Regions from separate parts of the Bacillus sp. MN7755 genome, predicted to be linked through region 1. Evidence: predicted binding sites of a transcription regulator. Region 1 holds the regulator's gene; each other region holds the start of a gene.
The links. Region 1 encodes Rex, which represses fermentation and respiration genes when NADH is low (regulators of the CRP and FNR family bind a similar motif). Its sites were predicted from a motif close to TTGTGAAATATTTCACAA; they were not measured.
Positions count from the first base shown of each region.

Region 2: nirB (NADPH-nitrite reductase large subunit) is a predicted target of Rex. The motif match lies at 2,576-2,593, and genes of this name have one in related genera.
Region 3: ACYVEC_RS00890 (DUF1641 domain-containing protein) is a predicted target of Rex. The motif match lies at 2,949-2,966, and genes of this name have one in related genera.
Region 4: ACYVEC_RS21485 (L-lactate dehydrogenase) is a predicted target of Rex. The motif match lies at 2,429-2,446, and genes of this name have one in related genera.

Region 1 is NZ_BTRL01000038.1:7,527-13,585, reverse strand. It holds gene tsaD (tRNA (adenosine(37)-N6)-threonylcarbamoyltransferase complex transferase subunit TsaD) at 1-735, shown strand, start outside; gene ACYVEC_RS29935 (ABC-F family ATP-binding cassette domain-containing protein) at 1,198-3,120, opposite strand; gene ACYVEC_RS29930 (redox-sensing transcriptional repressor Rex) at 3,308-3,937, shown strand; gene ACYVEC_RS29925 (YdiK family protein) at 3,967-4,158, opposite strand; gene ACYVEC_RS29920 (CPBP family intramembrane glutamic endopeptidase) at 4,155-4,904, opposite strand; gene groES (co-chaperone GroES) at 5,306-5,590, shown strand; gene groL (chaperonin GroEL) at 5,629-6,059, shown strand, end outside.
Region 2 is NZ_BTRL01000015.1:279,023-285,081, reverse strand. It holds gene nirD (nitrite reductase small subunit NirD) at 1-137, opposite strand, end outside; gene nirB (NADPH-nitrite reductase large subunit) at 153-2,558, opposite strand; gene ric (iron-sulfur cluster repair di-iron protein) at 2,767-3,474, opposite strand; gene ACYVEC_RS18090 (excalibur calcium-binding domain-containing protein) at 3,677-4,405, opposite strand; gene exsG (exosporium protein ExsG) at 4,612-4,764, shown strand; gene ACYVEC_RS18080 (hypothetical protein) at 4,947-5,156, shown strand; gene ACYVEC_RS18075 (arylamine N-acetyltransferase family protein) at 5,252-6,059, opposite strand, start outside.
Region 3 is NZ_BTRL01000001.1:155,274-161,332, reverse strand. It holds gene tyrS (tyrosine--tRNA ligase) at 1-1,025, shown strand, start outside; gene ACYVEC_RS00895 (NAD(P)/FAD-dependent oxidoreductase) at 1,216-2,394, opposite strand; gene ACYVEC_RS00890 (DUF1641 domain-containing protein) at 2,439-2,879, opposite strand; gene ACYVEC_RS00885 (winged helix-turn-helix transcriptional regulator) at 3,315-3,659, opposite strand; gene ACYVEC_RS00880 (MFS transporter) at 4,026-5,189, shown strand; gene ACYVEC_RS00875 (aldo/keto reductase) at 5,206-6,045, shown strand.
Region 4 is NZ_BTRL01000017.1:418,180-424,238, reverse strand. It holds tRNA gene ACYVEC_RS21505 (tRNA-Ser) at 1-38, shown strand, start outside; tRNA gene ACYVEC_RS21500 (tRNA-Glu) at 45-116, shown strand; gene ACYVEC_RS21495 (sigma-70 family RNA polymerase sigma factor) at 434-964, shown strand; gene ACYVEC_RS21490 (DUF4179 domain-containing protein) at 957-1,985, shown strand; gene ACYVEC_RS21485 (L-lactate dehydrogenase) at 2,563-3,507, shown strand; partial or broken gene ACYVEC_RS21480 (dockerin type I domain-containing protein) at 3,679-3,897, opposite strand; gene ACYVEC_RS21475 (RNA-guided endonuclease TnpB family protein) at 4,102-5,232, shown strand; partial or broken gene ACYVEC_RS21470 (TasA family protein) at 5,357-5,761, opposite strand.

The sequences.
Region 1 (6,059 bases):
GGGGTAAATGCAGCGAAAGCAGTAGCTTTTGCACATGATATTCCTCTAGTTGGTGTTCATCATATCGCTGGTCACATTTACGCAAACCGTTTAGTAAAAGAAGTTCAGTTCCCACTACTATCACTTGTTGTATCTGGTGGACATACAGAGCTTGTTTATATGAAAGAGCATGGTTCATTTGAAGTAATTGGTGAAACAAGAGATGATGCAGCTGGAGAGGCATATGATAAAGTAGCTCGTACGTTATCCATGCCATATCCAGGGGGGCCTCATATTGATCGCCTTGCACACGAAGGAGAACCAACAATCGATTTGCCTCGTGCATGGCTAGAACCGGATTCGTATGATTTCAGCTTTAGTGGATTGAAATCAGCAGTTATCAACACTGTGCATAACGCAAAACAACGAGGAATCGAAATTGCACCGGAAGATTTAGCAGCAAGTTTCCAAGAGAGTGTAATAGATGTGCTGGTAACGAAAGCATCTCGTGCAGCAGAAGCGTATAATGTAAAACAACTGCTTCTCGCTGGTGGAGTTGCTGCGAATAAAGGACTTCGCACACGTTTGGAGGCAGAATTTGCGCCAAAAGAAAATATTGAGCTAATTATTCCTCCGTTATCTTTATGCACAGATAATGCAGCGATGATTGCAGCGGCAGGTACGATTGCATATGAACAAGGAAAACGTGCTACATTAGCTTTAAATGCAAATCCAGGATTAGATATTGAAGCATAGTTATACACAAAATTAACCACAGCTTGTGGATAAAAGCCATATTATCTGTTGATAATGTGGCTTTTACTGTGTATATAAAATGTTAATAACTTTTTTAGTGATTGTGGATAATGTGGAAAAGTTATTTCTGTGTTTATATATTAAAGGTGGATATGTGTATAACGTTGTGGATAAATCAAACGAAGTCTGACCTTTGAATATATCCTTTTTCGGGAAATAAAATAATGGTGAATATCTGAAAAGATATTTCGAGATAATCTTCTTTTAATTTGCGAATTGGTATAGATGTCAAACTTTGTCGGTAAATCGATACTTGGTGTCGAATCGTTGATATAGTTCCAGTTACGATGGACATATTCAAAAAACGTTCATGTACGATGACGTTGCTTCGCTCTAGAAAACAAAAAGGATGTCACATAGTCAAAAATCCCGACTTATGAGACATCCTCCTTATTCATACTCTTATAAATGCAATTCTTCCCATTCTGCCATACAAGCATCGAGTTGCTCTTGTAGTGTTTGTTTTTTTGTTGTAATTTCACTAGCCTTTTCATAATCTGCATATATTTCTGGTAAGCAAAGTTGATCTTCTAACGTAGCAATTTCTTCTTCCAATACTACAATGTTTTGTTCTAGCTCCTCAATTTTTCGAGTACGTTGACGCTCTAATTTTTTGCGCTCTTTTTCTTCGAGATAATTTAATTTTTCTTGTGCAACTGTCTTTTGAACCGGTGCTTCATCTTCTTGCTCTAATTCCGCACGTTCGATCATCTCATTTTTCTTTGCAACGTAGTAATCGTAATCCCCTAAATACTCCTGTGCACCTTCTGTTGATAACTCAACAACGGTTGTCGTTACACGATTAATAAAGTAGCGGTCATGTGAGACAAATAGAAGAGTACCTGGATAATCGATTAAAGCATTCTCCAAAATCTCTTTACTATTTAAATCAAGATGGTTCGTAGGTTCATCGAGAATTAATAAATTTGATTTTTGCATCATAAGTTTTGCAAGGGCTAACCGAGCTTTTTGTCCACCACTCAGAGAAGATACTGGTTTTAGTACATCATCCCCTGTGAATAAGAAGTTACCTAGTATCGTGCGAATTTCCTTTTCAGGTTGCAGAGGATATTCATCCCATAATTCATTTAATACGCGCTTCGAAGATGTTAAGTTAGCTTGTTCCTGATCATAATAGCCAACAGATACATTGGATCCGAAAGAAACATCACCATTTAATAGGGGTAACTTATTCACAAGTGATTTTAATAATGTGGATTTTCCAATTCCGTTTGGACCAACTAAAGCAACACTATCCCCGCGAGTTAAGCGCATTGTTACATGTTCAATAATCGGATCCTCATCATATCCGATGGTTGCATCCTTTACTTGTAAAACGTCATTTCCACTTTGTTTTTCAATATCGAAGTGGAAGGAAGCTGACTTAGAATCACCTAATGGTCTTGTTAATAATTCCATTCGGTCTAATTGTTTACGACGGCTTTGCGCACGTTTTGTCGTAGATGCACGAGCTATATTTTTTTGAACGAAGTCTTCCAGCTTAGCGATTTCATCTTGTTGTTTTTCATAACGTTTCATTTCCTGCTCGTATAGTGCTGATTTTAAGTCTAAATATTTACTGTAGTTACCAACAAATCGTCTACTTTCTTTATTCGAAATTTCATATACTTGTGTAACGAGTTTATCTAAGAAATAACGGTCATGGGAAACGATTAGTATTGCGCCAGGATAACCTTGTAAATATTGTTCAAGCCATGTTAATGTTTCGATGTCTAAATGGTTTGTAGGCTCGTCCAAAATAAGTAGGTCTGGTTTCGTTAATAATAATTTACCGAGAGCTAATCGTGTTTTTTGTCCACCGCTTAATGTGGAAATCGTCGTCTGGTGCGTTTCAACTGGGAAGCCAAGACCACTTAAAATCGAACGGATATCTGCTTCATATTGGTAGCCACCTTGATCTTTATAATCTAATTGCAATTGGTCATAATCAGCTAATAATCTTTCATATGTAGCCTCGTTTGAAAAGTTTTCTTCTTTTCCCATCTCTTGCTCTAGCCTTCGAAGCTTTGTCTCCATTTGTTGCAAGTGTGTAAAGACGGTTAACATTTCATCCCAAATTGTTAAAGACGTTTCTAACCCGGTATTTTGGGCTAAATATCCGATTGAGACATCTTTCGGTTTTATAATTTCGCCACCATCATGAGATAGCTCACCAGCTATTATTTTTAATAATGTAGATTTTCCGGCTCCATTTCGTCCGACTAATGCGATACGATCCTTCGTTTGAACTTCCAATTTTATGTTTGCAAGAATCGTTTCTGCACCGTATAATTTCGAAAGCGCGTTTACTTGTAATAAAATCAATGTTTTCACCTCAAATAATTTCTTAACTTTGCCATGTTTATATTTCTCAATCATACTAAAAATAGTGTATAGTTTAAAATACAGAGAGAATACTTCTTCTTTCTATTATACAAGGAATTTAATAAGTGCTAAACTTCTGTATTTGATTAAAGCATATGAATAAAGATAGGAAGAGAGGAGAGGTTATATGGAGCAGCAGAAAATTCCACAAGCCACTGCTAAGAGATTGCCTCTATACTATCGATTTATCCAAAACTTATCTCTGTCTGGTAAGCAACGTGTTTCATCAGCCGAATTAAGTGAAGCGGTAAAGGTTGATTCCGCAACAATTCGAAGAGATTTCTCATACTTTGGAGCGTTAGGGAAAAAAGGATATGGATATAACGTAAATTATTTATTATCATTTTTCCGTGAAACACTCGACCAAGATGATATAACACGTGTAGCGCTTATTGGAGTAGGTAATTTAGGGACCGCTTTCTTACATTATAATTTCACGAAAAATAATAATACAAAAATTGAAATGGCGTTTGATGTTAGTGAAGAGAAAGTTGGAACAGAAATCGGAGGCATTCCTGTATATCACTTAGATGAATTAGAAGAACGTTTATCAACTGATATACAAGTGGCAATATTAACAGTACCCGCTACAGTAGCGCAATCTGTAGCCGATAGATTGGCAGAAACAAATGTGCATGGTATTTTGAATTTCACACCAGCACGCTTAAATGTGTCAGACAATATAAGAATTCATCATATTGATTTAGCAGTGGAGTTACAAACACTTGTTTACTTTTTGAAAAATTATCCACAATAAAACGCAGAGGAAGCGACCTCTGCGTTTTATTATTGTTTTTTCTTTGTGAATTTAACTAAGATAAGGCGAAGTGCCAAATTAAAATCAATCGTTGCCATAACTGCAAATAGTATTGTCCACATATTCCAGATTGTATCTGTTACGTTCGTAATGGCGAAGCGTGTAAAGATACATCCTAGAAGGAAGTACAATGCAGCCATGAACAATGGTGAGTTTCTCATACTAAAAATCCTCCGATAAAGCCTTGCATTTTTTCAGCTTCTTTAATCATTTCTTGAATTTGTTCGTTACTTACTAAAACTTGAGCAACTGCAACTAATGTATTCATTGCAACATGAGCGGCAATTGGAACGATAATACGTTTCGTTTTTACATATAAGAAGGCGAATACGAGCCCCATAGCGGTGTATACCAATAAGTGAGTAAAATCAAAATGAATCGCCGCAAATACAAGGGAACTAATGATAGCGGCAATAAAGAAGTTAAACTTCTTATAAAGTGTACCAAATAAAATTTTTCTAAATACGATTTCTTCTAAAATAGGTCCGATTATAGAAATAACGATAAGGAACCAAGGTGTCGTTCTTGCGATATCCATAAGTCTCGCTGTATTTTCAGATCCAGGTTTAATACCTAATACATACATTTCGATCATGCCAGCAATACTTTGCGAGAAAAATGCTAAGAAGAACCCGATAAAAATCCAACCAATCGTAGCTGGAACAGTAGAACGCATCTTATCTAAATGTCTGTCGCGAATATCTGTTCTAAGTAACCAAAGTACGATACATAATGCAATAAAGAAGCTAATGATCGCCCAGTGACCAGTTATGAGTTGAAATTTCTCTTCCCTAGTAAATCCCCTGTTATCATAAAGTCCAGTTTTCAGAAGAAGTGGTAATCCAGCAATTGATGATAACTGCATTAAAATGTATGTAACGATAACCCACCAATATTGTTTTTTCAAATGGTTTAACCATCCTTTCTAACTCTAGTGTATGAGATAAGGTAGGATAACATGTAAATATGCTACCTACGATATAAACCTTACTTAAATTATGTTTTTTTTGTAAATCCTTATTTGAAATTATAATAGAAGACAGGAGAAAGTTGTGTTTGTAGCGAAAACAACTTAGGGTGTCCTTTCATATTGTAACATACGAGTAGTGGAAACAACGATTCATATAGTAAAGGTAGAAGAAGAGGAACTCTATATAGAAAAGTTTATAGCGTAATTTGCGAAAAAATTATGATTTTTTTACTTGCAAAAGAAATTGAGATTATTTATTATTATAAGTGTGTTAGCACTCGGGTGACTTGAGTGCTAATAAATAAAATTTACATAACAAAATGAGGAGGTTATTGTTCATGCTAAAGCCATTAGGTGATCGCGTTGTAATTGAGCTTGTTCAAGCGGAAGAAAAAACAGCAAGTGGTATTGTATTACCAGACACAGCAAAAGAAAAACCACAAGAGGGTAAAGTTATTGCAGTAGGTACTGGTCGAGTGCTTGAAAATGGTGAGCGTGTTGCTTTAGAGGTAGCAGCAGGTGATCTTATCATCTTCTCAAAATATGCAGGTACTGAAGTGAAATATGAAGGTACAGACTACTTGATTTTACGTGAAAGTGACATTTTAGCAGTTATCGGTTAATTATATAAATCTTAAAAAATCCAAGGGGGTCAATTATTATGGCAAAAGATATTAAATTTAGTGAAGAAGCACGTCGTTCGATGCTTCGCGGTGTCGACACTCTTGCAAACGCAGTAAAAGTAACACTTGGACCAAAAGGTCGTAACGTTGTACTTGAGAAAAAATTTGGTTCACCACTTATTACAAATGATGGTGTAACAATCGCAAAAGAAATTGAATTAGAAGATGCATTCGAAAACATGGGTGCGAAATTAGTAGCAGAAGTTGCTAGCAAAACAAATGATGTAGCTGGTGACGGAACAACAACTGCAACTGTATTAGCACAAGCTATGATTCGTGAAGGTCTTAAAAACGTAACAGCTGGTGCGAACCCAATGGGTCTTCGTAAAGGTATCGAAAAAGCTGTTACTGCTGCAATTGAAGAATTAAAAACGATTTCTAAACCAATCGAAGGTAAATCTTCTATCGC
Region 2 (6,059 bases), on a different contig from region 1:
TTTTCTACAGCTCGAATATCGCCATTTGAAAGGCGGAATAGTGCGATAGACATACCTTTCATTTGTACCTCTTTACCGATTTGAATAGGAAGATCTTCTGCACGCATAACTTTTATTTTTTCTTTCGTTTGTATCATATAGATCACAGCTCCTTATTTCACAGTTTCTACTTCATACATCGCTTTTAATGATTTCGTTTCTAGTGCTTGTCCCCAAGCTTCTTTATATGTGCCACGAGCTGTTTGGAAACGTTCATTTAACTTAGTGACCATATTTACATCTTGCAGTATTTCTTTTATGTGATCGAAGCCTAATCGTTCAGTCCAGTAGGCAGTACGCTCTCCGTAAATACCAGTTTCACGATAATATTGCATGTAAGCTGTAGCGATGCGAAGGACATCATCTTCAGTAGGGACAATCATTACAAAATCAGCCTCGCGTACTTCCGTACCACCATTTCCGCCAATATAAAGTTGGTATCCATTTTCGACACAAACAACGCCAAAATCTTTCGTCAATACTTCCGCACAGTTACGCGGACAGCCCGTTACACCCATCTTCATTTTATGAGGTGTATCTACCATTTCTAATGATTGTTCAAGGAGCATACCAAGTCCTAATGAATCTTTCGTACCGAAACGGCAGAAACGAGAACCAACACATGATTTTACATTACGAAGTGATTTTGAATACGCATATCCCGAAGTCATATTTAAGTCAGCCCATACGTTAGGTAAATCTTGTTTTTTTACACCATATAAGCCGATTCGGCTCGCACCTGTAATTTTCACAAGAGGGACGTCATATTTTTTCGCAACTTCAGCAATTTTCATTAAATCATCAGCTGTTGTAACACCTCCGTACATACGTGGAATAACAGAGAATGTACCATCATGCTGGATGTTACCATTCATTCTTTCATTAACGAAACGAGACGATTTATCATCTTCATATTCTTCTGGAATGGCCATACGTAAATAGTAATTTAATGCAGGACGACATTTCGAACAGCCATCTTCATGTACAAAACCAAGAACATTTCGTACTTCTTTTGGTGATTTTAAGCCTTTCTCATGAATCGCCGCTACGACTTCATCACGGGATAAAGGTGTACATCCACACATACCGGCAGATTGCGCTGAGGCATCAAAAGCATCTCCAAGTGTATAAGATAAAACTTGTTCGACAAGCGGACGACATTTACCACAAGACCCTGCGGCTTTCGTACAGCCTTTAACTTCTTCAAAAGTCGTTAACTCTTGTTCTAAAATGGCATGAACGATTGTACCTTTCGTAACACCATTACATCCACAAATCGTGTCATCCGCACTCATTGTAGCAACGTCAAGTTCACTTTCTTCACCAGCTTTGTGAAGAATGGAAGCTGGTGTATATTCTTGTATATCTTCTTCTTTCTTTAACATACTAAAGAGGCGTGTACCATCAGCTGTGTCACCATATAAAACGATACCGACGACTTTATTGTCACGAATTAATACTTTCTTATAGGAACGTTTACATTCATCAAAGATGGATATTGCTTTCGTTTGATCATCTTCATAAATTTGACCAGCAGAGAATAAATCACAACCAGCAACTTTTAATTGCGTACCGACGATACTGCCCGTATATCCATCAGTTTGTAAATTCGTTATATGTTTTGCTAATATTGCACCTTGTTCATAAAGAGGAGCAACAAGTCCATATGCGATACCGTCATGCTCTGCACATTCGCCAACTGCATAAATGGATTCATCATTTGTTAGCATATAGTCGTTAACTACAATACCGCGATTGACAATTAAACCAGCATCTTTTGCTATTTGCGTATTCGGGCGTATTCCGACAGCCATTACGATTAAATCACAATCTACAACTTCACCATCTTCAAATTGAATGCCCTCAACATGTTCTGTGCCAAGAATTTTTACAGTTTTCTTTTCCATTAGAAACTTCATGCCTTGTGCTTCTAAATCTTCGCGCAGAAGAGAAGCGGCTTTCGTATCTAGTTGCTGCTCCATTAAGCTAGGCATTAAATGAACAACATGTACGTCCATTCCTAAGTCAATAAGACCTCTTGCGGCTTCTAAACCAAGTAATCCACCACCAATGACAACGGCCTTTTTCTTTTCTGTAGCAGTATCAATCATAAATTGTGTATCTTCAATTGTTCGAAATCCTGTTACACCAGGAAGGGTGGAGCCTTCAATAGGTAAAATAAAAGCACTAGAACCTGTTGCGATAATGAGTTTGTCATATGTAAGAGTACGATTCTTTTCTGTGATAATGATTTTTTCTTCTCGGTTAATACTTTGAACTCTTTCGTTTGTATACAAAGTTATTTCGTTTTCTTCGTACCAACTGTATTCATTCATAATGATATCTTGCATATTTGTTTTGCCTTGTAAAACATGAGAGAGCATAATGCGATTGTAGTTTGGATGTGGTTCATCTCCAAAAATAGTAATCTCATATGAATCACTATCATGTTTTAATATTTCTTCCATACAACGTATGCCAGCCATACCATTTCCGATCATAACTAAACGTTTTTTCATTTTCGTTTCCCCTTTTTATGTGAAATGTTGAACAAAGGATTATATTTTTATTATAGAAAATCAAAAAAGGGAGAGATGTGATATTTATCACATTTTTATAATGATTCACAATTTGTTAAAATTCGGATTTGTGTGAGGGGAATGTGGATATTTTTCGCAAAATGAAAAAGCAGGACATAAGTATGTATACTCATGTCCTGCACTTTATTTATGCTCTCGTAATTGCACGTGGAAATAAAATATTATTCTCTAAATGAATGTGCTCAAATAAATCAGACTCTAACGCTTCAAGACGTTGATAAACAAGTCGATAAGTGCCGCAAGCTCCTTCTGGAGGAGTAAAGTCATTTGTTACTTTACGAAGTTCTTTTATAATATTTCCGGCATGATTGTGCTCATTTTCTAGTTCATCTACTACTTTACGTAACTTTGCATAGTTTTCATCAGTTGGATTTTGTTCGAATTCTAAAATTAATGGGAAATCTTCCGTTTCTTCTTTAATTAAATGTTGTTCTAATTCCATTTTAAGTTCATGAAATAGCTTATGAATTTGAGCTAAATGAGGCTGATTCGCTCCATGAACGCGTAATACTTTCGTTACATATGGGCTTAACTGCGGCAACTCTTCATTTAAATAACGATGATGCTTATTAATTACATAATCAATCAATTCACGATAAGAAGCATTTTTCCAATCAATTTCAGATTCATTTAATAGTTTCGTATTATGATAAAGCGTATTTAATTCTGTAAGTACTTCTGTTGCTGATAAATTTCTTTCATTAATTGCATCAATAAGTGTTTTATTACCACCACAACAAAAGTCTATTCTATATGATTTGAAAAGATCACTAGCTTTCGGAGATTGTGTAACGATCTCACCGACAATAGAAGTTTCAGTAAATGTATGTTCCATATGAATGCCTCCATAAAGTTTGAATGTAATATCTAAATTAAGAATAGCGATAAATGAAAAACAATGTGGTGATTGAAATCACTTATAATGTGTCAGTTTTAAGGATAATGAAATGAGTTTTATAAAAGGAAGAGGGAGGGGAATTCGTCGTAATAGTTTCTGATAATAAAAAAGAAGCTTACTAGAAGCTTCTTTTTTACTACTATTTTTCGCATGCAACTCCATCGCCATCACGATCAAGATGTGAGTCATAACCTGGTTGTCCTTTATATAGGGGAGCTTTCCCAGCAGATCTAACTGCGGCACAATTTTTGTAATATGCACTACTAGTATTTCCTGAAGCAGGTTGTGTTTGAGTTTGCTGTGATTTTTTCTGTTCCTCTTGTTGTTTGCGAGCTTGTTCATCAGCCAGACGTTTTTGCTCTTCTTGTTTACGAGCTTGTTCATCAGCTTGAAGCTTCTCATTTTCTTGCTTTTGAGTTTTTTCGTTCGCTTCTTTTTTTTCTAGTTCTTTTTTGTCGCTATCTTTGTGTTCTGTAGTGTTAGAAGCAACTTGTTTACTAGTTGCTGCCGTCTTTTCAGAAGAAGGAGCTGAAATACTTAATAATGCAACAAAAATGACAAATAAAATAGCAGTGATTATAAATTGTTTTTTTGCTACACCTGTCTTTTTAATTACAGATAAAATTGCCAGAACAAGGAAGAAAACAAATAAAACAAAACTTAAAATAGAAAAGAATTCAACAATTGGGTTATTAGAGGTCTCAGCACTAGTTATTATTAATACAATTGAAATCATAAAAAGAATAACGGCAGGACGACCATACTGTTTTGCTTTTCCATTTTTCTTAAAGAATGAAATGATACATAGAATTAAAAGAATAAAAGCAATTAAAAATAAAGCTGCACCAATATTACTCAAAATCGTCATTTTCATACCTCCATTTGTAAGATTTTCACTATTGATTATATAGGAACTTATTGGATATTACACGATTTATATAAATTTAGAAAATTAGTATTTTAATAGACTAACAAACATTTATTGTTATATACAGAAAAATAGATATATTTACTATTACGTTTTTAAAGAGAATTCATAAAGTATAGTATGTCGATTGAAAGGAGGAGATTTGAATGGAATTTCAATTATTGGTAACTTGTATATTACAAGAAGGTAATGCGTTCTTTTTAGTAACGAAAGTAGACGATGTAATTACGTTGAAAGTACCGATTACAGCAGGAGTAGCTGGTTTATTTTTAGCTTTAGGTGTACCAAGATGTTCTTAATTTAAATCTCTAGAGTAGAAAGAGGAGGACAAGCCTCTTTCTGCTAATACATAATTATTTTATGTAAACTAAAGTATTCTTTTTGTAATAGCACGTTTAAAATGGACATGCATATACTATAATGTTTCATTGGAAGTTATTGATATTTTTAAGCTATGAAAATAAAAGAGGTGCTATTATATATGAAAAGAAGAACATTTGATATTCCAGTTACATTACGAAGAGAGTGGTTTTTAATAGAGTTGGCTCATTTAACGAAAAAATATGGAATTGAAATTGCAACTAGCAAAATGGAAGCTGCACCGTTTTTAAGAGATCAAGTTACGGAATCAAAAATAGGATCAGGGCTCCAATACGATAAATATGATGATGAGTATATTATTGAAAATTAAAGGGTAAGAGCAAAACAAATTTCTTTATAACAAAATATAAAATAAAGCAGATTCTAAATATGGAATCTGCTTTATTATGGAATACTTCTAGTCAACTAGCCTCTTTCTAGTGTTTTTCCTACATTTTTCACTTGCGTTATTCCAAAAGATTCACGAAGAATGCGAGCATAATCTTTTGATTCTATTGGACTTTTATTTTTTGTGCCTTTAAAGGTTTCTGTATAATTTTTATTTGTTAATGAAACGTGACCATAATCAGTTAATTTACAAGTAATAGCCCCTTTATTAAAAGGAGATTCTTTATGCTCTACAATTACTTTTTGAATGTTATTCACTTTTTTCTCATCTATTGGATCTAAAGTGAAAGCATAGCCTATTTTCCATTCATGTGAAGGTTCAGATTGCAAGAAATTTGTAGATTCCCCGTTAGCCCCTTTTCTCATTTCTAAAATGTGTGTACCTTTTCGGGTAGTTCGTTTGCGAATTCGATATTCTCCCGTTTGAGAAGAGATGACTTCTCCATTAAAAGGGACTGGATGTAAAGGTAGATGAGATGCAAAACCTGCATCTATAACATAATCTTTATGATTATGATTTAATATGAGAATGACATGACCATCATCGGGTTTCCATTTATTATCGTAAAGATCATAAACAGTACCAGCTACTTTATATACTTGAAATCCACAATCCATTAAAAAGTAATACAATAAGGAGTTTAATTCATAACAAAGACCGCCTCGTTTTTGAATAAGTAACTTTTCTACTAAGTTATTTTTTGAGATGTTTTTAATAGTACCAGCCATAATATCGAGATTTTCATAGGGGAGAATCAAGCCCATTTTCAAGAGAATTTCATCTAAATCATTAAATGTTATTTCTTTTGCAGGAATTTTTAGTCGT
Region 3 (6,059 bases), on a different contig from region 1:
GTGGACGTCAATCAGAACGCCAACTTCAAACGTTAGAAGTAGTTCAGCATAATGTAGATGCGTTAACAGCACAAATGAAAAAGCTATTTGATTTTGGCGGAAATAGCGAAGTGAAGATGGTAAATAACTACGACTGGACACATGAAATAAACATTATTGAGTTTTTACGTGATTACGGAAAAAACTTTAGCATTAATAGTATGTTAGCAAAGGATATTGTAGCAAGCCGTTTAGATACAGGAATTTCTTTCACGGAATTTACGTACCAAATCTTGCAAGCGATGGATTTCCATCACTTATACACGAAAGAAGATGTGCAACTGCAAATTGGTGGTAGTGACCAATGGGGAAATATTACGAGTGGATTAGATTTAATTCGTAAGCTAGAAGGGCACGAAGCGAAAGTATTCGGATTAACGATTCCGTTATTATTGAAATCAGATGGTACGAAGTTCGGTAAATCGGCAGGTGGCGCTGTTTGGCTTGATCCTGAAAAAACGACACCGTTTGAATTTTACCAATTCTGGGTAAATACAGATGACCGTGACGTAGTCAAATACTTGAAATACTTTACATTCTTAACGAAAGAGCGCATTGATGAATTAGCGGTGAAGGTAGAAACAGAGCCTCATAAACGTGAAGCGCAAAAAGTATTAGCGGAAGAAATGACGAAATTCGTTCACGGAGAAGAAGCATTCCTGCAAGCTGTGAAAATTACAGCAGCGTTATTTAGCGGAGATATTAAATCGTTAACAGCTGATGAAATTGAACAAGGCTTTAAAGAAATGCCAACATTCCAGTCTTCAAAAGAGACGAAAAACATCGTAGAATGGCTAGTTGATTTAGGAATTGAACCATCTAGAAGACAAGCACGCGAAGACATTAATAATGGTGCGATTTCTATGAATGGTGAAAAAGTAACAGATGTGGGCACGGATGTTACTATAGAGAATTCATTTGATGGGCGATTTATTATTATCCGTAAAGGGAAGAAGAACTATAGCCTTGTGAAGTTAGGAGAATAATTTGTGTGAAAGGATGGGAGTAGGAAGAATACTTCCATTCTTTCATATACACAATTTAGACATAAAATAATCAGTAAATTTAGATAATTAGAAGGGTTATATTATTCTTCTGCCGAATAAATAAGTTAGAGAAAATTACGGATAAAAATAGCCCGAACCATGCAGGGCATGATTCGGGCTTATATTCAGATTAGTAAGCTAAGCTGAATAGACCTTTAATGTGTGATAAGTAACGAACGTTACTTGCTTCTTTCATTAATGATGCTGGTAAACCTTTAAGTGGAGTATTGCTTGCTCCGATTGTAGCAACAGCATCTTTACGTCCTAGACTAGCAAGTGTTCCAGAGTTTACAGGTGCGAACTCTTCGAATGCTTTGCCTTCTAGTGCTGCGTATAAGTTGTATCCAATTAACTCACCCATTTGCCAAGCAATTTGTGCAGTTGGTGGGTATGGACGTCCGTCTGGAGCGAAGACAACAGCGCTGTCTCCAGCAACGAATACGTCTTTGTGAGAAGTAGATTGTAGGTATGCATCAACTGTTGCACGGCCACGGTTTACTTCAAGACCTGATTCACCGATTAGTGGGTTACCTTGTACGCCGCCTGTCCAAACGAATGTGTTAGCAACAAGTTTTTGACCGTCTTTTAAGTCGATTTCATTGCCAGCAACGTTTGTTACAGGAAGACCAGTTAAGAATGTAACGCCGCGTGCTTCTAGGCTAGTAGTTGCACGTTCGATTAAGTGGTCTGGTAATACTGGAAGGATTTTTGGACCTGCTTCAACAAGAAGAAGTTTCACTTCTTTTGGATTTACGCCGTGGCTTTTTGCAAGTTTAGGCATAATGTCAGCAAGCTCACCAACTAGCTCAACGCCAGTTAATCCGCCACCACCGATTACGATTGTAGCATCAGCTTCGTTTTTTGTTTTCGCGTATTCACGAATACGGTCTTCAACGTGTTTGTAGATTTTGTTTGCATCAGCAGCAGATTTTAATACCATGCTGTTTTCTTCTAGTCCTGGAATACCGAAGTAAGCAGTTTTACTTCCTAAAGCAACTACAAGTGCATCGTAAGATAAAGTAGTGCCGCCAGCTAGTTTAATTTCTTTGCTATCAACTGAGAATGACTCAACTGTTGCAATTTTAAGATCGATGTCTTTACCTTTGAAAAGCTTTGTAAGTGGCATTGCAATTGCTTGCTCAGCAACGTTACCAGCTGCAAGGCGGTGTAGTTCAGTGATGATTTGGTGTGTTGGGTATTGGTTAATCACTGTAACTTGTGCTTCTGATTTGCTGTAATATTTACGTACGTTTAAAGCGGCAAGAAGACCGCCATAACCAGCGCCTAAGATGACAATTTGTTTTGACATAGTATGATATCCCCCGTCTTTACTAATTGTTGTTATAAGTTAACTTATTTATTGTTACGTTCTGCACTAATTTGAAGATATGCGTTCACAAAGCGGAACATTTTTTGTGCTTGTGGATCTTTTAGTAATTTTAATAGACCGAATAGGCCAATAACTTCGTTGCTTTCGTCAGCACGATCTTTCGCTTCGATTGCAGTTGCAGCCATGCTTTTCACTGTATCTTTTACAGGTTCTACAAGCTCTGTGATTGCACCAACAGTGTCGCTTTTTAATACTTCATCAGTAGCAACAGTTTGAGCGAAGTCATAAGACTTAGTTAAAATGTTAACAAGCTCAGTTAATTTTGGAAGCTGTTCCACTAGTGTTGTTAATGATTCTTGTACCTCAGGTTTTAACAACTGATCAAGTACATCAAGTTGTCCTTGGCTAGCAGAAATTTGTACAGTTTCTTGTTCTGGCTTTGTTTGAGTCATAGTTTCTGGCATCTCCAATTCTCCTTTACGATAGCAATACTCTTATTTTTTATAAGTAAGATAGTAAACGTTTACGAAACATTATACAAAGTTTCACAAAACACAATAAAATGCCTTTAAATTTATGACAGCAAGTAAGCTGCAAGCATAAATCTAAAACCATAACGTCTTACCTATTATTTATGAACTGTCCGATATATGGCTTGTCCGCATAATGGAAAAGCTCCGTTACCGGAAAGTGTATATAATATATATCCTATATTATATACTATATACACCTATGTTAACATAAAAATGATTCCTAATTATTTGATATTGAGTGTATAATGTAGTACTGACAAGGTATGAAAGCGTATAAAATATTTTGTTTCAGTTAGAAATGTACATATATAATAAGAAAAAAAGGAAAAAATGAACAAATTCATGTTCGTTTTTTCCTTTTTCCTATTATTCACCTTCCACAATTAGCATCGATGTGTTACCTTCCTTTTCAAGATGGCATTCGCCCCAAGAACAAAGAGAATCAAGAATGGATTCTAAAGACCAACCGTAATCAGTAAGAGAATATTCTACTTTTGGTGGAACTTGATTGTATACCTTTCTTTGAATAACGCCGTCGTCTTCTAATTCACGTAATTGCTGCGTTAACATTTTTTGTGTAATACCAGGCATTGAACGTTTTAGTTCACTCGTTCTCTTTGTACCTTTCGTTAAGTGACAAAGAATAACAACCTTCCATTTGCCGCCGATAACTTCTAAGGTCGCCTCTACAGGAATATTATATTTCTTCATATGAAACCCTCCTTGTGTGAGTGTTAAATAATACAAATGTCACTTTTTAGTACCTATAGCACTTTAAAGTACGTACTTTTTATCATGTTAAATATGTTTCATAATAGCACATGTAAGAGGCAAATGAGTAGTACGGTACTGAAAAGTGACTATGTTACCTTTTGGTGCCTATAGTACTTTAAAGTGCGTTCTTCAAAAAAAGAATGAAACCATTCATAATAGCATTTGTAGAGATTAAATATATTTTTTAGAAGATAAAAGGGCCTTTTTATCGCACTATTATGATTGGATTTCTTGTAATAAGGAGGAATTCAATTGAGTTCATATACAGTACCATCTTCCGAAGTTCAGACGAATCGAAGAAGTATGTTTGCTTTATTAGCACTAGCAATTAGTGCGTTTGGGATTGGTACGACCGAGTTTATTAGTGTCGGTTTATTACCATCCATTTCAAAAGATTTAAATGTTTCGGTTACAACAGCTGGTTTAACTGTTTCCCTATATGCGTTAGGGGCGGCAGTAGGAGCTCCTGTTTTAACAGCGTTAACGGCTAGTATGTCGAGAAAGACATTATTAATGTGGATTATGGTTATTTTCATTATTGGTAATGGTATTGCGGCAGTAGCCACAAGCTTCACTATATTAATTATCGCAAGGATTGTAGCTGCGTTTGCACATGGTGTGTTTATGTCGATAGGATCTACAATCGCGGCCGCAATCGTACCAGAGAATAAACGTGCTAGCGCAATTGCGATTATGTTTACTGGATTAACAGTTGCGACTATTACAGGTGTGCCAATTGGTACCTTTATTGGGCAACAATTTGGCTGGAGAGCGTCATTTATGGCGATTGTTGTAATTGGAATTATTGCTTTTATCGCAAACAGCATACTAGTCCCATCTAATTTGAAAAATGGTGTACCTGTATCGTTTCGTGATCAATTCAAACTAATTAAAAATGGAAGACTATTACTTGTTTTCATTATTACTGCACTTGGATACGGCGGTACATTCGTAACATTTACGTATTTATCACCGCTATTACAAGAAGTAACAGGGTTTGAAGCAAGTACTGTTACTATCATTTTATTAGTGTATGGAATTGCCATTGCGATAGGGAATATGGTCGGCGGAAAGTTATCGAATCATAATCCGATTCGAGCGCTATTTTACATGTTCTTGATTCAAGCGATTATATTATTTGTTTTAACATTTACAGCGCCATTTAAAGTAGCTGGATTAATCACAATTATTTTCATGGGACTATTCGCATTTATGAATGTTCCGGGGCTGCAAGTATATGTAGTTATATTGGCAGAGCGCTTTGTTCCGAGTGCGGTCGATGTTGCTTCAGCAATTAATATTGCCGCATTTAACGGAGGAATCGCTTTAGGTTCTTATATAGGTGGCCTTGTAACGAATTCATTAGGGTTAATCCATACTGCTTGGGTAGGCGGCATTATGGTAGTAGCTGCTGTTATTTTAACAGCGTGGAGCATGACATTAGAAAAAAGAGATCAAGCAAAATAAAAGGAGAGAAAATAAAATGAAAAACTTACAAAGTAAAGCAGTATTAAATAATGGTGTAGAAATGCCTTGGTTCGGTTTAGGTGTATTTAAAGTAGAAGAAGGACCAGAACTTGTAGAAGCTGTAAAATCAGCGATTAAAGCAGGATACCGCAGTATCGATACAGCTGCAATTTACGGAAATGAAAAAGCTGTAGGTGAAGGAATCCGTGCAGGTATCGAAGCAACTGGTATTTCAAGAGAAGATTTATTCATCACTTCAAAAGTGTGGAATGCAGATCAAGGATATGAAGAAACAATTGCTGCATACGAAGAGAGCTTAAAGAAATTAGAACTAGATTATTTAGATTTATTCCTTGTTCACTGGCCTGTAGAAGGAAAATATAAAGATACATGGAGAGCACTAGAAACACTTTATAAAGAAGAGCGCGTACGTGCGATTGGTGTAAGTAACTTCCAAATCCATCACTTACAAGATGTAATGAAAGATGCAGAAGTCAAGCCAATGATTAACCAAGTAGAATACCATCCTCGTTTGACACAAAAAGAATTACAAGCTTTCTGTAAAGAACAAGGTATTCAAATGGAAGCATGGTCACCATTAATGCAAGGTCAATTATTAGATAACGAAACATTACAAGCAATTGCTGAGAAACACGGTAAAACAACAGCGCAAGTTATTTTACGTTGGGATCTTCAAAATGGAGTAATTACAATTCCAAAATCAACGAAAGAACACCGTATTATTGCAAACGCTGATGTGTTTAACTTTGAGTTAACGAAAGAAGATATGGAAAAAATCGATGCGTTAAATCAAAATCACCGCGTTGGTCCAGATCCTGATAACTTCGATTTCTAAGATTAAAGTAAGAA
Region 4 (6,059 bases), on a different contig from region 1:
AACGCGGTGCGAGGGTTCGAATCCCTTCTTCTCTGCCAGTAACTGGCCCGTTGGTCAAGTGGTTAAGACACCGCCCTTTCACGGCGGTAACACGGGTTCGAATCCCGTACGGGTCATACTAAAAGAGATAGCATAATCTGCTATCTCTTTTTTGTTGTGTAAAAGTGGACTTTGGATAGTCTGCTTTTTTTTATGGATTTCTTGTATACTTTTTTCTATTTGAATCGTCTAACTAATAGAAAGGAGAGAGCGATGGAGTATGAAAAGCTTATTATAGAAACATCTATTTCTATCTGGGTTTCTGGTGTCTTTTTTTTAATGCTGGGTATTAATCATTGCAATAAATCGTAGAAGATTTATGTCTATGCACTTATTTTTGCAACCTTTTTATTCTCTCATTCGACTATATTAGTAAAGGGAGGAAGAAATAAAAATGGACATAGCCTATCTAGTAAAACAAGCAACAAGAGGAAATGATCAAGCATTTGAACAACTCATTACTTTTGTTCGCCCAAAATTATATCGAACAGCCTATTCTTATGTAAGAAATGAACAAGATGCACTGGATATATACCAAGAAACAATTTATGAAGCATATCTTTCACTGAGAAAATTAAAAAAGCCGGAGAAATTTCAAAGTTGGATTATCAAAATTATTGTTTTTAAATCCATTGATTTTGTAAGAAAATCTTCTAGACAATTTGTTGCGAATGATGAAATATTTGCTAATTTATGTACAGAAGAGAGCATGAATACATTAGAACAATCATTGGATTTAACCGAGGCATTTAATTTCTTAGATCCTACTTACAAAACTATTATTTTATTAAGGTATTATCACGATTTATCTATTAAGGAAATTGCTGAGGTTCTTAATTCTCCAGAAGGAACGGTAAAATCTCAATTACATCGAGCAAAGCAAGCCTTACGCCCCATTTTAAAGGAGGGATATAGTTATGAATAAAGATGAATTTAATCACCATATCAATGATATTCCTATACCAGAAGACCGATTAATTCAAAGAGAAAAAACAGCCATGCTTCAAGCTAAGAAAAATCAATACCGTAGAAAAAAAACAATCAAGTATTCTAGTCTTGTTGCTTGTGGAATATGTGTTTCTCTCTTAGGTTTTGGATTCATTTCTCCTACTATGGCAAAGACATTATCGAGTGTTCCAGTTATAGGCCCGATTTATGCACAATTTAATGATATTGCTTCTGATAAAATTGAAAAGGATGAGCTTGCTACATCAATTGAGAGACAAGATAACCATAGTGGTTTAACGATGAATGTGAAAGAAGCTGTTTATGATGGTGGACGTTTAGTAATCACAGTGGAATACAAAGGAGAAAATACTATTTCCAATAGTAATGAAGAGAAAGCTGGACTTAGTTATGTAACCATTAATGGGAAAGAAGTCAGATCCGCAATTGGTTCTACTTCACAGAAGTCAAAAGGACGAAACACCGTTATTGAGCAGCATGAATTCACTCTGGCTAATTACGGTGAATTTGGTGATAAAATTGATGTTTCCGTCCATGGGGAAGATTTATTTGGAAAAACAGGAACATGGAACGTAGCATTTTCTCTTACAAAAGTTGAAGGTGAGATTCGTAAATTTACTCCTAATATAAAAACATTAACGAAAGATAATCTCTATGCATTAACAGTAGATCAAATAACCTTTTCTTCACTTTCAACGAGGATTGATTTGACCTTTGATTATCCAAAAGAAATGGAAGCTAATGATAGCTGGCCAGCACTTGATTATACTGTCACTGATGATAAAGGAAAAATCTACGAAGGAGTTAGCTTGCAAGTTGGTAGCACGGGACTATACGGACACCATGTTGTTTTAGCTCTTCCACCGATGGATAATCCTCCAAAATCCTTAACAATTGAGCCCGCGTATCTTAGTGGTCTAAATGATACATTAAAAAATGGAGGTGCTGAAGATTTGAAAACGACAGTGTTGCTGCAATAATTGAAGAGCTTGGCTAGGTTTCCATGTCTATTTAATGTTAATAAGTGATGGTATGTTAACTTGAAGTGTATGGAAAAAACATTGCTATCCAGCTAAGATAAATTTGTATCCATATAATCAAAAAATGCTATTCTTTTGTAGAAATATACAGAAAGGATGGCGTTTTATATACTGTTAACGTTGTCGGGTTTTGTCGGTAAGTCGATATATTGCAAAAATCGCTGATATAATTTGAGTTACGGTCGATATATTTAAAAAATCGCTGATATATTTGGAGTTACGGTCGATATATTCTAAAAATCGCTGATATAATTTCACTTACCGACAAAAACATAAGAAAAACCCTTTCACAATCTAAAGAAAACGCCTCCATTGAAATGGATTCCACACCTATTCTAATAACTTTACACTTTATGTGAAAAAGTTCACAAATAGGTCATAATTTGTGAAGTAATTCACAATGATACGTGCTACAATATGAGTGTAAAGAAGTTAAACAACATTAAATTAGTATTTTAATTAATTACTTAAACAATCATAAAAAAATAGATGTGAACAATAGAGAGGGGAAATTAACATGAAAAAAGGTATCAATCGTGTAGTATTAGTAGGAACAGGAGCTGTAGGTTGTAGTTACGCTTACTCAATGATCAACCAAGGTGTAGCTGAAGAATTCGTACTTGTAGATGTTAATGAAGCAAAAGCAGAAGGGGAAGCAATGGACTTAAGCCATGCGGTACCATTCTCTCCATCACCAACAAAAGTTTGGAGCGGTAGCTATGCAGATTGTAAAGATGCAGATTTAGTAGTTATCACTGCTGGATTACCACAAAAGCCAGGTGAAACTCGTTTAGACTTAGTTGAGAAAAACACAAAAATCTTTAAACAAATCGTTCGCGGTATTATGGATAGCGGATTCGATGGAATCTTCTTAATCGCAACTAACCCAGTTGACATTTTAACTTACGTAACTTGGAAAGAATCTGGTTTACCAAAAGAGCGCGTAATCGGTTCTGGTACTACTTTAGACTCTGCTCGTTTCCGTTACATGTTAGGTGACTACTTAGATGTAGATCCACGTAACGTTCATGCTTACATCGTTGGTGAACACGGTGACACTGAACTTCCAGTATGGAGCCACGCTACTATCGGTGTACAAAAACTAGAAACAATCTTAGCTAACAACGAACAGTACAAACAAGAAGACTTAGACAAAATCTTCGAAAACGTACGTGATGCAGCTTACCATATCATCGAGCGTAAAGGTGCAACTTACTACGGAATCGGTATGTCACTACTTCGTGTAACTAAAGCTATCTTAAGCAACGAGAACAGTGTATTAACTGTATCTGCATACCTTGAAGGACAATACGGTGAGAAAGATGCTTTCGTAGGTGTTCCAGCTGTTATTAACCGCGAAGGTGTACGTGAAATCGTAGAACTTGAGTTAAATGAAGATGAAAAAGCGAAATTCGCTCATTCTGTAAAAGTATTAAAAGAAACAATGGCACCAGTACTATAATATCTGATAAATCATTCAGGGGCAGGACACTGCTTCCTACCTCTGAATTCATATAATTTAATATAAATTCCTTTTCCGGTTTCCCTTGTATATCCCCAATATACCCCTTTTGCTGGATAAGGGTCGTTTATAGAAAAGAGCACTCTACTTTACGTAGAGTGCTCTTTATTATTATTTTTTAGGCGTTAATCCTAATTTCTTTAAAATATCTGCCAGTGTACCGCTTTTTGATTTTTCAACAGGCGTTTGTGATTTAGATGCATCTAGATCTTTCTTCAAGAAGTTCTTTTCAACGAAGCGAATATCTTTTTCGTCGATAATACCATCTTTGTTAAGGTCACCGTCCTTCACAGATAGTCCTTTTTTACCATAGTTGCTAGCGATAATTTCGGTTTAATTTAGTCCGAAAAATTTAGTTTTCCTATTTATTTTGCCTCTGATTTAATCAGCCTTATAAGAGGGGACTTTTGGTATAACCATGAAATTAAATAATAGTAACTCAGTGTTCATGTTGTGTTATCACCTTTGGTGGCTCGCCGTAGATAAAGTAAAACAGTTTATGGGAAATCAAGGCGAAAAGTGAGATGAATTAATATGACAAAGCATAATAAGGCGTACAAATTTCGTCTGTATCCAACAGAAGAACAAGCAAATCTGATACGTAAAACTTTTGGGTGTGTACGCTTTGTATATAACAAAATGCTAGCTGAACGGAAAAAAGTATACGAAAAATACAAAGAGAACAAGGAAGAACTAAAGAAACAAAAATTCCCTACTCCTGCGAAATACAAGGTGAAGTATAAATGGTTGAAAGAAGTCGATTCATTAGCATTGGCTAACGCTCAATTAAACTTGCAAACTGCGTATAAGAATTTTTTTAGTGGTCAAAGTGATTTTCCTACATTCAAAAGTAAAAAGAGTAGAAAATCCTATACAACAAATCGAGTAAACGGAAATATTATGTTATTTCATGGTTATATCAAACTACCGAAACTGAAATTAGTGCGATTGAAACAACATAGAGAGATACCGCAAAACCATATCATTAAATCATGCACGATTTCGCTGACACCAACTGGTAAGTATTATGTGTCTGTTTTAACTGAATATGAAAAGGAAATTGTTCAGAAAGAAGTAGAAAGTGTAGTTGGATTAGACTTCGCAATGGCCGAATTGTACGTGAGTAGCGAAGATGAGAAAGCCAATTATCCTCGCTTTTATCGTCAGATGCTGAATCGATTAGCAAAGGCACAACGAGTATTAGCAAGACGTGTGAAAGGCTCAGTGCGCTGGAATAAACAACGCATTTGTGTAGCGAAGTTGCATGAAAAGGTCGCCAATCAACGTAAAAATTTCCTTCATCACAAGTCTAAAGAATTAGCTACGAACTTTGATGTTGTAGCAATCGAAGACTTACATATGAAAGGAATGTCACGAGCACTTCGCTTTGGTAAGAGTGTAGCAGATAACGGTTGGAGGATGTTCACGACATTTTTAGCATATAAGCTACAAGAACAAGGAAAACAGCTTGTAAAAGTAGATAGGTGGTTTCCTTCTACAAAGATGTGTAGTAATTGTGGAAACAGAAAAGATATGCTACTATCTGAACGCACGTATGAGTGTTCTTGTGGACTAACAATAAGTCGCGACTATAACGCAGCTATTAATATTAAAAGAGAAGCCATACGCCTATTAGCTAGCGATAGCGTAAATAGCACAAAATAACCTTTGGAACAAGGGTGTTAGCTCGGCTGTCCTAGGACAAATTTGTTAGCTATCAAAAGTAGCGACTAACCGAGAAGCCCCCACTTCAAGTAAGCTCGTAAGATATGCTAAGTGGTGGGTAGTTCACTTCCGATAGTTTTGTTTCCCACAAAATTTCATGATCATCGTTTGGATTAGATGGCTTTCCATCATTCACTAAACATTTGACGATGATGTGATCACCTAAATCTTCACCATCATTATTTTTCTTTACATCTGTAACTTCATAGGATGTTTCAAGTGCTACTTTTGCAATACCTAATGTTCCTTTATTTTCAAGCTTGAAATTTTTTTCAATAAAATCACCAGGCTTTAAATCTTTCACATCAACGATTACACTTGGATTAATAGAAAGGTCTAGTGTTCCTGCTTGAAATGAATTATTCGATGTTTCAGAATCACTGAAATAGGCGAATACACCGCCGAATGTAAGGGATAAGCCAAGTGAAGCTGTGACAACTCCCATTCCAACCTTTTGTTTTAATGACATAAGAAAGCCCCCTAGTTAAATTTTTATGGCGACCGTTCGTAACAAGGATAAATAAGTAAACATAGTAGTCCGCTATGAATTATAGTTACGAAAAGTCAATGTTCTTTATTGAGAACAAGTATATACTTATGAATTTTCCATTTCAATAAAATTGTGACAAAAAATGTTGAGAAACATTTTTTTATGACAGATTATGTTACTGCGAATTTAAGTGAAAAATAGCGTGAAAAACAGGATAAACTTAATAAAATAGAGGTTGAGAAATAAAAAATAGGATGAAAGAGTAGCAGGAAATGAA